2 regions of the Streptomyces sp. NPDC088812 genome follow, and region 2 is predicted to be linked to the other one. Evidence: riboswitches for the same ligand, from Rfam matches in the RefSeq annotation. Region 2 holds a riboswitch; the other holds the start of a gene.
What was found. A riboswitch is a leader RNA that binds a small molecule or an ion and turns the genes downstream of it on or off. The one in region 2 is predicted to bind S-adenosylmethionine.

Region 1: another riboswitch for S-adenosylmethionine. It lies ahead of thrC (threonine synthase); the one in region 2 lies ahead of ACIP67_RS21560 (ABC transporter substrate-binding protein).

What each region holds. Positions count from the first base shown of each region.
Region 1 covers NZ_JBIVJP010000009.1:141,438-148,484, forward strand. Annotated here, with positions in the region: gene ACIP67_RS17960 (extracellular solute-binding protein) at 1-201, shown strand, start outside; gene ACIP67_RS17965 (DUF3263 domain-containing protein) at 224-463, shown strand; gene otsB (trehalose-phosphatase) at 610-1,494, shown strand; gene ACIP67_RS17975 (trehalose-6-phosphate synthase) at 1,458-2,876, opposite strand; gene ACIP67_RS17980 (glucosyl-3-phosphoglycerate synthase) at 2,985-3,929, opposite strand; SAM riboswitch class I at 4,099-4,268, shown strand; gene thrC (threonine synthase) at 4,287-5,600, shown strand; gene ACIP67_RS17990 (MoaD/ThiS family protein) at 5,689-5,964, shown strand; gene ACIP67_RS17995 (cold-shock protein) at 6,417-6,620, shown strand; gene groL (chaperonin GroEL) at 7,009-7,047, shown strand, end outside.
Region 2 covers NZ_JBIVJP010000012.1:19,135-26,181, reverse strand. Annotated here, with positions in the region: gene ACIP67_RS21575 (dipeptide ABC transporter ATP-binding protein) at 1-620, opposite strand, end outside; gene ACIP67_RS21570 (ABC transporter permease) at 613-1,587, opposite strand; gene ACIP67_RS21565 (ABC transporter permease) at 1,591-2,673, opposite strand; gene ACIP67_RS21560 (ABC transporter substrate-binding protein) at 2,670-4,304, opposite strand; SAM riboswitch class IV at 4,531-4,640, opposite strand; gene ACIP67_RS21555 (hypothetical protein) at 4,674-4,838, opposite strand; gene ACIP67_RS21550 (hypothetical protein) at 4,835-5,071, opposite strand; gene ACIP67_RS21545 (VOC family protein) at 5,038-5,493, opposite strand; gene pepN (aminopeptidase N) at 5,593-7,047, opposite strand, start outside.

The DNA of each region.
Region 1 (7,047 bases), on a different contig from region 2:
GAGGACGCGGACCTCAAGCCGTTCCTGGACCAGCTCCCGTCGTCCGAGCTGTATCCGGTGGGGCGGACCTCGTGGGCGACGGTCAGCGCGGACATCAAGAAGCGGATCGGCCAGGCCGTGACCGCCGACGGCAGCCCGGCGGGCGTCCTCGGCCAGATCGAGGCGACGGCGACCACCGCGGAGAGCGGCGCCACCGGCTGAGCCGTTGGGTTACGGTGCGGGCATGCAGCGGCCAGAGGCGGAACTGGGGGCGAGGGAGCGGGACATCCTCGCCCTGGAACGGCGCGGGATCTCCGCGCCCGGGGCGAAGGAACGGGCGATCCGTGAGGAGCTGGACCTGTCCCCGGTCCGCTACTACCAGCTGCTCAACGCGCTGCTGGACGATCCTCGGGCGCTGGCCCACGATCCGGTCACGGTGAATCGGCTGCGGCGGGTGAGGGAGGGGCGGCGGGCCGAACGCTGAGGCGGTGCGGCCCGCACGCGGTACGCGGGGGCTCCGCCCCCGCGCCCCCGGTCGGCCCTGAACGGGCCTCGTCCTCAAACGCCGGACGGGCTGAGTTGCCCGGCCGGCGCTGTGAGGGGGCGGCTGCTGCCGGTTATCGTCGCCGTATGGGCACCCCAGAGACTCACTCCACGGAACCCGCGCTTCCCGAACCCGTCACCGCCGTCGGACGGGACGCGTTGCGCGCGATTCTCGCCCGGCCCGCCGGGACGCTCGTCGGGCTCGACTTCGACGGCACGCTCGCGCCGATCGTCGAGAACCCGGACGACGCGCGGGCGCACCCGGACGCCGTTCCCGCCCTCGCCCGGCTCGCCCCGCAGGTCGCCTCGGTCGCCGTCGTCACCGGCCGCCCCGCCGCCGTGGCCGTGCGCAACGGCGGCTTCGCCGGTGTGCCGGGGCTGGAGCACCTGACCGTGCTCGGCCACTACGGGGCCGAACGGTGGGACGCCCGGACCGACACGGTCAGCGCCCCCGCCCCCCACCCCGGCGTCGCCGCGGTCCGTGCCGAGCTGCCGGGCGTGCTGGAGGCGGCCGGCGCGTGGCGGGGGACCTGGGTGGAGGAGAAGGGCCGGGCCGTCGCCGTGCACACCCGCCGGGCCGAGGACCCGCAGGCCGCCTTCGAGGCCGTACGGCAGCCCCTCGGCGACCTCGCCGCCCGCCACGGACTGATCGTCGAGCCGGGCCGGATGGTCCTGGAGCTGCGGCCGCCGGGCGTGGACAAGGGCGTGGCGCTGCTGGAGCACGCCCGCGAGACCGGCGCCGGGGCCGTTCTCTACGCCGGTGACGACCTCGGCGACCTGCCCGCCTTCGCCGCCGTGGAGAAGCTCCGCTCCGACGGCGTCCCCGGCCTGCTCGTCGCCAGCGGCAGCACGGAGGTCACGGAACTCGCCGAGCGCGCCGACCTGGTCGTCGACGGCCCGGCCGGCGTGGTGGGCCTGCTGCGGGCGCTGGCGGATCAGCTGGCCCGCGTCCCCCGCAGCGCCTCCAGCTGATCCAGGAACCACCGGGCCGGAGGCAGCGCGGTCGCGGCGGCCGCCAGCCGCTTGGTGCGCTGCGCCCGCTCCTCCGGCGCCATGGTCAGCGCCTCGTGCAGGGCACGGGCGGTCTCCAGGACGTCGTACGGGTTGACGGTGATCGCGTCCTCGCGCAGCTCGCCGTACGCGCCGGCCTCCCGGGACAGCACCAGCGCGCAGCCCCGGTCGGAGACGACCGGGACCTCCTTGGCGACCAGGTTCATGCCGTCGCGGATGGGGTTGACCAGCGCCACGTCCGCGAGGCGGTACGCCGCCAGGGAGCGGGCGAAGTCGTCCTTCACGTGCAGCACGACCGGGGTCCAGCCCGCGGAGCCGTACCGCTCGTTGATCTCCCCGGCCAGCCGCTGCACCTCGGCCGTGTAGTCGCGGTAGACGGCGAGGTCCTGGCGGGAGGGGTAGGCGAAGGCCACGTGGACGACCCGCTCGTGCCACTCGGGGCGGTCGTCGAGGAGCTGCCGGTAGGCCAGGAGACCGCGCACGATGTTCTTCGACAGCTCGGTCCGGTCCACCCGGACGATCACCTTGCGGGCGCCGCCCTCGGGGGCCGTGCCGATCTCCTCGCGCAGGGCCGCCAGGCGTTCCTCGACGTCCCGCTCGCGGGAGCGGGCGCGCAGGAAGTCGGCGTCGGCGCCCAGGCCGTGCACGCCGATCTCCGTGCCGCCCGTGCCGCCGGTGAACTCCTCGCAGCACGCGGCGAACGCGTCCGCCCAGCGGCGGGTCAGGAAGCCGAGCCGGTCCGCGCCGAGCATGCCCCGCAGCAACTGGACGCGGATGTCGCCGGGGAGCAGCCCGAAGTAGTCCACCGGCGCCCACGGCGTGTGCGAGAAGTGGCCGATGCGCAGGTCGGGGCGGAGCTCGCGGAGCATCCCCGGCACCAGGCACAGGTGGTAGTCCTGGACGAGGACCGCGGCCCCCTGCGCCGCCTCCTGGGCCAGCGCCTCGGCGAAGGCGCGGTTGTACGTCTCGTACGAGGCCCACTGGCGCCGGAACTCCGCGTCGAAGACCGGCTCCAGCGGGGTCTGGTACAGCAGGTGGTGGACGAACCACAGCACCGAGTTGGCGATGCCGTTGTACGCGTCGGCGTGCACGTCGGCCGGGACGGGCAGCATGCGCACGCCGTCCTCGCCGACCCCGCGCCGGACCGCCTCCCGGTCGCCGTCGGACAGCGCCGAGCACACCCAGAGGGCGCCCGCGTCCGGGCCGATCGCCGACAGCCCGGAGACCAGCCCGCCGCCGCCGCGTCTGGCGTGCAGCGAGCCGTCCTCACCGACGGTGTACGAGACCGGGCCGCGGTTGGACGCGACCAGCACCTGAGCAGCAGCACCGTGCGTGGAAGCCATACGCCTCAACCTAGCCCGGACCCGATCCGCTCAAACGTACGGACGCGGGGCGTGAACCGGTCGTGTCCGGCCGTATACGGCGCGTCGGGGAGGGGCGTCACCGCCGGGTCACGCGACCTTGCGGGTCGCGTACTCGGCGATCTCCGCCATCGGCGGCCGCTCCTCCGTGTCGACCGAGTAGGTGCGCGGCTCGAAGCCGTCCGCGCCCCGCTCGAACTGGGTCAGGGACGGGCGGACGAGGTGCCCGCGGGCCAGCCGCAGCTGTGCCGTGCGGTAGATCGCCGCGGCCATCCGGCCGAGCGCCTGCCCGTCCTGGTGGCGGTGCTTGCGCACCCCGACGTCGACCTGGGCCAGCGCGTCCAGGCCCACCAGGTGCAGGGCGTCGACCAGCATGCCCAGCTCCACGCCGTACCCGACGGGGAAGGGCAGCTGCTCCAGCAGGCGGCGGCGGGCCGCGTACTCGCCGCCCAGTGGCTGCACGAATCCCGCGAGCTGCGGCCAGTGCATGTTGAGCAGCGGGCGGGCCATCAGCTCCGTCACCCGGCCGCCCTGGCCGGCGCCGCCGGCCAGCGGGCGGTCGTACATGGCCTTGACCAGGTCGACGCCCGGATCGGTGAGCAGCGGTCCCACGATGCCCGAGACGAAGTCGGAGGAGAACTCCTTCAGGTCGGCGTCGACGAAACAGACGATGTCCCCGGTGGTGACCAGCAGCGAGCGCCACAGGACCTCGCCCTTGCCGGGCACGGCCGGGAGGCGGGGCAGGATCGTGTCCCGGTGGACGACCCGGGCCCCGGCCGCCGCGGCCACCTCGGAGGTGCGGTCGGTCGATCCCGAGTCGACGACGACGATCTCGTCGACCAGCGGGACCTGGTGCATGAGGTCGTGGCGGACGACGGAGACGATGTCGCCGACCGTCTCCTCCTCGTTCAGCGCGGGCAGCACGACGGACACCGTCTGGCCCGAGGCGCGCTTGGCGGCCAGGATCCGGTGCAGCGGCCGATCGGTCACGGACCAGGAGCGGGCGGCCAGCCAGCGCTCGACTTCTTCCAGCACGGTCTGCGGCTCCTCACTGTTGTGATCACACCAGGTACATACAAGGTGACAGTGTGATCCATCTCGCGGTTCGGACGTCTCCCTCAACTGTCCTGGCCTTCGGTTACAGTCTTGAACAACGCGGATGACCATCGCATGTCCGGGGTCGCCCGCGTCCACAACCACATACCGCTCATCCAGAGGGGCAGAGGGACACGGCCCGATGAAGCCCCGGCAACCCTCCAGCCGGTCTCGTTCACGGATCACTGCCACGGGCAGTCGACGATCCCCGCGAGGCTCCCGGCTCGGGAAGGTGCCAATTCCGTCTCACGGCGAGATGCGTCGTGGGGAAGATGAGGAGAAAGGGCCTCGCCTCACATGGCTGCGCAGACAGTTGCAAGCACCACCCCCTCCGTCACCGCCCCCTCCGGTACCGCCCCCTCCGTCGACCTCGGTCCGGCCGCGGCGCTCTCCTGTCGCGAGTGCGGTCACCGCGTGCCCCTCGGCCCGGTCTTCGCCTGCGAGGAGTGTTTCGGCCCGCTGGAGATCGCCTACGACTTCTCCGGACACGACCCGGAGGAGCTCCGCAAGCGCATCGAGGCGGGCCCCGCGAACATCTGGCGCTACGCCCCGCTGCTGCCCGTCCCGGCCGACGTGGCGGACAAGCCCAACCTCAACCCCGGCTGGACCAAGCTCGTCCAGGCCGACAACCTGGCGCGTGAGCTGGGCGTCGAGGCGGGGAAGCTGTTCGTCAAGGACGACTCCGGCAACCCGACGCACTCCTTCAAGGACCGTGTCGTCGCCCAGGCCCTGGAGGCCGCCCGCGCCTTCGGCTTCACCACCCTCTCCTGCTCCTCCACCGGCAACCTGGCCGGCGCCGTCGGCGCCGCGGCCGCCCGCGCCGGCTTCCGCTCCTGCGTGTTCATCCCGCACGACCTGGAGCAGGGCAAGGTCGTCATGGCCGCGGTCTACGGCGGCGAACTCGTCGGCATCGAGGGCAACTACGACGACGTCAACCGCTTCTGCTCCGAGCTCATCGGCGATCCGGCGGGCGAGGGCTGGGGCTTCGTCAACGTCAACCTGCGGCCCTACTACGCCGAGGGCTCCAAGACGCTCGCGTACGAGATCTGCGAGCAGCTCGGCTGGCGGCTCCCGGACCAGATCGTGGTGCCGATCGCCTCCGGCTCGCAGCTCACGAAGATCGACAAGGGGCTCCAGGAGCTGATCAAGCTCGGTCTGGTCGAGGACCGGCCGTACAAGATCTTCGGTGCCCAGGCCGAGGGCTGCTCCCCGGTGTCCGTGGCCTTCAAGGCCGGCCACGACGTGGTCCGTCCGCAGAAGCCGGACACCATCGCCAAGTCCCTCGCCATCGGCAACCCGGCCGACGGCCCCTACGTCCTCGACATCGCGCGCCGCACGGGCGGTGCCGTGGAGGACGTGAACGACGAGCAGGTGGTCGACGCGATCAAGCTGCTGGCGCGGACCGAGGGCGTCTTCGCCGAGACGGCGGGCGGTGTGACGGTCGGCGTCACCAAGAAGCTGATCGAGGCCGGTCTGCTGGACCCGACGCTGACCACCGTCGTGCTCAACACCGGAGACGGCCTCAAGACGCTGGACGCGGTCGCCGGGACCGGCCCGACGGCCACCATCCGCCCCACCCTCGAGGCGTTCCACGAGGCCGGTCTCGCCTGAGAGGCAGTTGTTCGTCTGCGGGCCGCGGGGGCTGGTCGCGCAGTTCCCCGCGCCCCCGCAGGGCGCCTACCCGTCCGGAGGAAACACAGTGAGCGTCACCGTCCGCATCCCCACCATCCTGCGCACCTACACGGGCGGTCGGGCCGAGGTCGCCGCCGACGGCGCGAACCTCGCCGAGGTCATCGCCGACCTGGAGAAGAACCACACCGGTATCGCCGCGCGCGTCCTCGACGACCAGGGCAAGCTGCGCCGGTTCGTCAACGTGTACGTCAACGACGACGACGTGCGGTTCGAGCAGGGGCTGGAGACGGCGACCCCGGACGGCGCCGGCGTCTCGATCATCCCGGCCGTCGCCGGCGGCTGACGCCCACTCCGTACCCACCGGTAGTAACCCTCGGTAACACAGATTACCCAGAGTTCATTGAATTGCCTCCTCCGCAAGAGAAGCGGAGGAGGCAATTCAATGTGGTTGAGCGCGGTACAGTTGGGGAACGCGCCGCCCATCGCATGCCGAACGCATATGAGCCCCGACTTCACATGCGGTGAGAAGTAGCCAAAGTGTGCAGGTATTTTGCGCCTTCTGTTCCCTTTATGTGGCCCGAATTGCCCTGAATTCGGGAGAATTCTCACCATATTTCGGACCGCTGACGTCCGGAATTCTCGTCCGATTGACCTGTTGCAGACGGCAGTGGGACAGATACATTCGGCCGCGGTCGACGCGTTCCGGCGCACGCCCCCAATCAGCTGGGGGGTGAGGTCTGACCCGGATCCGCGAAGTGTGGATCTGTGCAAGGGCCAGTAATAGGGGAGTTAGGCATGGCTCAGGGCACCGTCAAGTGGTTCAACGCGGAGAAGGGGTACGGCTTCATCGCGGTCGACGGTGGTGCGGACGTCTTCGTCCACTACAGCGCGATTCAGATGGACGGCTACCGCACCCTGGAAGAGGGCCAGCGGGTCGAGTTCGAGATCTCGCAGGGTCAGAAGGGCCCGCAGGCCGACATGGTTCGCGTCACCGCCTGAACGATTTTCAACGTTTTCCAACGAAGGGCCCGCACCCCGACGGGGGCGCGGGCCCTTCGTGCTGCCCGCGCCGCGCCGGGTCCCCCGGGGCCTTTCGTGACCTCGGGGCGGGGGGCGCTCCGGGCCCCCGGGTCCCGCGCCACCGGGGCGGTGAAGGCGCCTTCGTCCGGTTCGCCCCCGGGCCGATCCCCCCGAGGCGCTTGCACTCGGCATGCCCGAGTGCTAATCATTGGCGTTAGCACTCTGAAGGTGAGAGTGACAACGAAGGACCGGGTCGGTGAGGCCCGCAGGCCGGGTGGGGAAGGAACCACGAGGCAGGCGAGCCGTCCGTCGCGGGCGCGGGCGCGGTCCGAAGGAATCACCCCCAGTCCTGGAGGGACCACTTCACATGGCCAAGATCATCGCGTTCGACGAGGAGGCGCGGCGC
Region 2 (7,047 bases):
CGGCAGCGGTGCAGGAGTTCCAGGATCTCCGCCTGGACGGTGACGTCCAGCGCCGTGGTGGGCTCGTCGGCCACGATGAGCCGCGTGCCCAGGGCGAGGGCCATGGCGATGACGGCCCGCTGTTTCTGACCGCCCGACAGCTGGTGGGGGTAGTGGTCCACACGGGTGGCCGGGTCCGGGATGCCGACCTTGTCGAGCCATTCGACGGCCAGGGCCCGGCGTTCGGCCTTGCCGGCACCGTGTCCGTGGGCGCGCAAGCCCTCGGTGAGCTGCCAGCCGATGGTGAATACCGGGTTCAGTGCGGTGGAGGGCTCCTGGAACACCATCGCCGCGTGCGTGCCGCGCAGGGCGCGCAGTCGGGCGGCGGACGCGGTGAGCACGTCCTCGGCCGGGTCGGCGGTGCCATCGCCGAGCAGCACGCGGCCGCGCGCGGCCGCGGTGTCGGGCAGCAGCCCCAGGACCGACTTGGCGGTCACGGTCTTGCCGCTGCCGCTCTCGCCGACCAGGGCCAGCACCTCCCCCGGAGCGACGGACAGGTTCACCCCTTTCACCGCGGGGGCCGCGCCGGCGTCCGTGGCGAAGGTGACGTGCAGGTCCTCGATGCGCAGCAGGTCAGTCATCGTCCGCGCCTTTGTCCGCTCGGGTGACGGTGGGTGCCGGGCCGCCGCGCCGCCGGAGCCGCGGGTCGGCCAGGTCGGTGAGGCTCTCGCCGAGCAGAGTGGTGCCGAGCACGGTGAGCACGATGGCCAGGCCCGGCGGTATCGCGGTCCACCACAGTCCCGACGTGACGTCGGCGACGGAGCGGTTGAGGTCGTAGCCCCACTCGGCGGCCGAGTTGGGCTCGATGCCGAAGCCGAGGAAGCCGAGTCCGGCGAGGGTGAGGATGGCCTCGGAGGCGTTGATGGTGAAGATCAGCGGGAGCGTGCGGACCGAGTTGCGCAGCACGTGCCGGAACATGATCCGCCAGGTTCCGGTGCCGATCACCCGGGCGGCGTCCACGAAGGGCTCCGCCTTCACCCGGATCACCTCGGCCCGTACGACACGGAAGTACTGCGGTACGAAGGCCACGGCGACCGAGCAGGCCGCCGCACCGAGGCCACCGGCCAGGCTCGACTGTCCGCCGCTGATCACGATCGACATGACGATGGCGAGCAGCAGCGGCGGGAAGGCGTAGAGCGCGTCGGCCAGCCCGACCAGCAGCCGGTCGAGGCGGCCCCCGAGATAGCCGGAGGCCAGGCCCAGCACGGTGCCGGGGACCACCGAGAGCAGCAGCGCCGCGAGAATGATCTCCAGTGCGGTCCGGGCGCCCCACACCGTGCGGGACAGCACGTCGTACCCCGCGATGGTGGTGCCCAGCGGATGTGCGCCGCCGGGGGGCTGCTGCGAGCCGAACAGGCCGGAGGTGTCCTGGAGTCGGGCGTATCCGTACGGAGCGAGCAGCGGGCCGAGGAGCGCCGTGAGGACGAACAGCGCCGTGAGCGCCGCGCCGGTGAGCAGCATGACGCGCTGTACGGCACCGCCCGTGCGCAGGCGTGCCCTCAGACGGTCCGGCAGCGACGTCCGCCGTCGCTGGAGGAGTTGTGCCACGGCTCAGTACCTCACTCGGGGGTCGATCAGGGCGGCGACGACATCGACGAGGAAGTTCGTCACCGCCACCACGACGGCGAACAGGGCCACGATTCCCTGCACCGCCGGGAAGTCGCGCACGGTCAGGTAGTGGGCGAGTTCGTAGCCGAGGCCCTTCCACTCGAAGGTGGTCTCCGTCAGGACGGCTCCGCCGAGCAGCCCGGCGACCTGGAGCCCCAGGACGGTGACGACCGGGATCAGGGCGGGCCGGGTGGCATGCCGGGTGACCAGCCGGAAGGGCGCCACGCCACGGGAGCGGGCGGCCTCGACGTAGCCGGCGGAGAGGGTGCCGATCAGGTTCGTGCGGACCAGGCGCAGCAGGACGCCCGCGACGAGCAGGCCCAGCGCCAGGCCGGGCAGTACGGCGTGTTCCAGGACGTCGGCGAGGGCCGCCGGGTCACCGCTGCGCAGGGCGTCGACGAGGTAGAGGCCGGTCGTGCTGGTCTGGTTCTGGAGGAAGAGCTGGACGTCGGTGCTCGCCCGGCCGGACGCGGGCAGCCAGCCGAGCTGGATCGCGAAGACGAGTTTCAGCAGCAGTCCCACGAAGAACACGGGGGTGGCGTAGGTGAGGACGGCGAACAGCCGCAGCACCGCGTCGGGCGCGCGGTCCCGGCAGGAGGCCGCCACCATGCCCAGGGGGACGCCCACGACGAGGGCGACGACGAGGGCGTAGAAGGCGAGTTCGACGGTGGCGGCGCCGTAGGTGCCCAGTACGTGGGTCACCGGTTCGTTGTCGGTGACGGTGCGGCCGAAGTCGCCGGTCGCCAGGGACGTCAGGTAGTCCAGGTACTGGGCGAGCAGCGGCCGGTCGTAGCCCGCCTGGTGCAGTTTCGCCTGGAGCTGGTCGGGGGTGAGCCGGTCGCCCAGCGCGGCGCTGATCGGGTCGCCGGTGGCGCGCATCAGGAAGAAGACCAGGCTGACCAGGATGAACACGGTGGGGATGATGAGGAGGAAGCGGACCACCAGGTAGCGGGCGAGTCCGTTCCCGGCGGCGCCGTCGGCGGGAGGGGCGACGGCGCCGGGGGTGTCCTGCGTCAGGGCGCTCACTTCTTCGCGAGTCCTGCCCAGCGGAACGTGTAGGCGCTGTTCAGCTCGTCGGGCACACCGCTGATGTCGGTGCGGGTGACGATCGCGGTGGACCCCTGGAGCAGCGGGAGCAGCGGCACCGACGCCGCGGCCTTGTCCTGGGCCTGCTCGAGCAGTTCGGTGCGCTTCGCCGGGTCCGTCTCTGTCTCCTCCTTCTGGATCAGCTCGCGTACGGCCGGGTCGGAGTAGCCGTTGGCGACCCAGGTGTTGGCCGAGTAGAAGGGCGAGAGGTAGTTGTCCGCGTCCAGGTAGTCGGCGTACCAGCCGAGCTGGTAGAGCGGGTAGAGGTGCTTGATGCGGTCCTCGCCGTACTGGGTCCACTCGGTGGACTGGAGGTTCACCTTGAACAGTCCGGTGGCTTCGAGCTGGGACTTGACCAGCGCGTACTCGTCCGCCGAGGAGGAGCCGTAGTGGTCGCTGTTGTACTGGAGGTTGAGGGTGACCGGGGTGCTCACCTTCGCCGCCTTCAGCCGTGCGGCGGCCGCGGCCTTGTCGGGGCCGCCCTTCTTGTCGCCGTAGAGCGACTTGAAGGAGTCGGTGGCACCGGTGAGTCCGTCCGGCACCGAGCTGTACAGCGGCTGGTAGCTGTTCTTGTAGACCTGCTGCGCGAGCTGGGCCCGGTCGACGGAGTCGGCGACGGCCTGCCGGACCGCCAGCGCCTTGGCCGCGTCGGCGTTCTCGGTCTTGGTGCCGTACGGCTGTGTCCGGAAGTCGAAGACGAGGAAACGGATGCCGTTGCCGGAGCCGGTGTGGACCTTGACGTTCTGCCTCTTGGACAGGTCGTCGAGGTCGGCGGTGGTGAGGGTGCGGTAGACGGCGTCGACGGTGCCCTGCTGAACGTCGAGCTTCAGGTTGCTCGCGTCCGTGTAGTACTTGAGCTGGACGTTCTTCGTCTTGGGGGCGCCCAGTTGGCCGCCGTAGGCGCTGTTGGCGGTGAAGGAGACCAGCGAGTTCTTGTCGTAGCTCGTGATGCCGTACGGCCCGTTCCAGGGCTTCCCGGCGACGATGGCCTTGTCGTCGAGGATCTTGTCGGCGGGGAAGACCTGCTCGTCGACGATGTAGCCGGCCGCGGTGGACAGCACCTGCGGGAACAGGGTGTCGTTGGCGGACTTGAGGGTGAAGACGACGGTCGTGGGTGTCGGCGCGGCGACGGAGGCGAGGTTGTAGAGGAGCGACGACGGGCCGTTCTCGTCGGCTATCTTCACGATGCGGTCGAGGCTGAACTTGACGTCGGAGGAGGTCAGTCGGTGGCCGTTGGCGAACTTCAGCCCCTCCCTGAGGGTCACCGTGTACTCCTTGGGCGCCGTCAGCTCGATCCCGGTGGCCAGGTCCGGGGAGACCTCCGTGGCACCGTTCTTCACGCTGAGCAGCGTCGCGTAGACCTCGCTCTCGACGGTGCCGGAGCCCGCGTCCCAGGCGCCCGCCGGGTCGAGGCTGGTGACCTGGTCCGTCGTACCGACGGTGATCGTCGCGCCGTCGGAGCCGGCAGAGCTCTTGGTGCTCGTGCAGCCGGTCAGGGCCACCAGGACCGCCGTGCCGAGGGTGAGGGCGCCGAGGGGCCGGAACGTTCTGACGATGCTGTGCTGTGCCATGGCTGGTCTCTGCTTCCGCATGAAGGGGACACGAAGGGGGCGCGGCGGACAGGGCGTGCCGCGCGCACGGTCGTGTGAGAGGTGAGGGGGAAGAGCGAAAAGGGGTCAGGTCAGCTGTGACAGAGGCAGCTGCAGACCAGCAGCAGATCGACATGGCGTCGGGAGCACAGCACGAGGCGGGTTGCCACGCCGTCCTCCCGGGGGTGTCGTCGGCCCTCGGGCCGTGGTAACGCACTTGCAGAACAGGAACATCCGCCGAGCCGTCACCTGGGGCACCCCACTGCGTCGAGGGTTGCCGTCCGGCCAGCCAGGGCTTGATCACCGGAACTCGTGGCTCGCGCTCACCGTAGATCGGCGGTTCTCCCGGCGTCAAGCAGTGGCTGTGCCGGGACGACGTGCGCGGGTACGGCGGCTGTTCTCCGCGCCGGACGGCGGGGGCAGGACGCGGTGGCCGCGTTCGGCGTACGGGCGGACGGCCGCCTCCCCGATACCGGCGGAGGCGGCGCCCATGATCACCGCCACCGGTGCCGTCATGCCGGCGGCCGCGCGACGAGCGTCGTGGTGAACGGGGTGACGGGGCGCTCCAGCCGTTCGCCGTCCACGGTGATGTCGACGGCCTCGTCGTAGAACGCGAGGAGCCCGGCGACGGCACCGACCGCGGGGAGTGGCGCGGGGTGGCTCCAGACGACGTTCGGGGCGCCCGCAGGGTGGGCCGGGGACGCGAACGGTGGTGTCAGCGGTCGGGCAGTTCTTCGTAGAAGCCGCATCGGGGCAGGTCGGAGGCGGATCCACGAGCGCGTGGGTCTTCGGTGTAGATCTCCAGCCGGATGCCGTCAGGGTCCTTGAAGAACACCTGTCCCGTCGCCGCGGTGCCCTTCGTGGCGCCGCGCTCCTCACGGATCGACACGCTCGCCGCCCGCAGTCTGGCCTCCACGGCGTGCAACTCGTCCAGCGAGGGCACTTCGAAGGACAGGTGGTGCAGTCCTGCTCGGTCGGCCACGAATCCCGCCGCGCCCTGCTGCCAGAGTGTCAGCAGCACGACGTCGTCGAGCCCGAGGTGGGCGAAGCGATGTGTCTCGTCGGTCGATGTCCGTATCAGGTCGAAGCCCAGCGCCCGTCGGTAGAAGGCGATGGAGCGGTCGAGGTCGGTGACGTTGAGTCCCGCGCTGCCGAGACCGATCGTCGTCATGTCACGCTGCCTTTCGAGGGCGTCGGCCCCGTCATGCCCGCAAGGGCGGAGAATCCTGTGGGCTCCGGCGTCCGATCGCGGCGGTACGGGCCGCTGCCGTCACCCGGTGGCATCGAGTTGCCGGGCCCGCAGGGCACGCCGGGTTCCGTCCCGGCGTTCGGACAGCGTCCTGCGCAGTCCGGCCGGGACGGACCGCTCGTCGCGGGCCAGCAGCGTGTCGACGGCGGCGACGACACCGTGGTCGACGACCGTGATCGGATAGAGGCCCGGGGTCTTCGTCGTCCCCCCGGCCAGGAGCCGTGCCATCTGCGGGGTGCGTCGCGCCCATAGTGCGGGGATCGTCGCGAAGAACTCCCCGGCATAGGGCCGCAGCAGTTCTTCCTGGCCGTACTGCTGGAAACCTCGGCTCAGTGCGACCAGCGTCTCGTTCGACGGACTCTCGCCCTCGGTCATCCGCGCCCAGGATGCCGCCTTGGCCTCGGCGCAGGGCATGGCGGCACGGGCCCCGGCGGCGTACCGCAGGCCGTCGGCCGTCGGGTCCCGGTCCGCTTCGGCATCGATCTCGGCTCTGCCGGCCCACCCGGTCGCCGCCAGTCGGCGGAGGATGGACCACCTCAGCCTGGTGTCGATGGGCAATCCGTCGAGACCGTCGTGGCCGTGCAGGAGCCGGGTGAGGAAGGTGAGCTGCTCGCTGTTCTCCGCCGTGTCGCACAGGGCCTCGAGCCAGAGCACTTGTGCGTCGCTTCCCGGTGGTGCGGCCAGCAGCGCCGAGTGGGTCGCGGCAGCCCACTCGGCTGCCAGCCGGGAACGGCGGGAGGGCGCTGCGAAGAGTTGGATGGCGGAGTGCACACGGTGGTGCAGCGATCGAAGGGCTTCCGGGTCGGATTCCGTGCGGGCCGTCCTCATGGCGATCGAGACGTAGTCGCTCGCCCTGATCTCGGAGTTCTCCATCATGTCGGTCAGCGCGCCCATGGTCAGCGCACGGGGCAGGGGTTCGGTGAAGTCGGCCCCCGCTGCGGACAGGGTCCGCAGTGAACGGTGGTCGAACCGCAGGTGCGTGTACGTCAGGTCGCCGTCGTTGACCAGCACCAGATCCGGTGGTGGTTCCCCGATGAGCCGGGGCACCACCGTGCGGGGCCCGTCGATGTCCGCTTCGATCTGCCGGGTGAGGCTCAGGGAGCCGGTGGTGTCCTGGTGGTACAGCCCGATCGCGACACGGTGCGAGCGCGGCGCCGGACGGTCGGCCGGTGCCTCCCGGGCGATCTCGAAGGAGGCGTACCGTCCTTGCCGGTCGAGTGCGACCACGGGGTGCAGTGTGTCGGCGCCGGCTGTCTCCAGCCATGCCCGTGACCAGGTGCGCAGGTCCCGCCCGCTCGCGGTCTGCAGGGCGTCGAGCAGATCGGTCAGTGTCGCGTTGCCCCATGCGTGCCGTGCGACATAGGTGCGCAGTCCCGACAGGAACGCCTCGTCTCCGATGTACGCGGCGAGCTGTCTGATGACCGAGGCGCCTTTGGCGTAGGTGATGCCGTCGAAGTTGGTGTAGATGTCCTCCAG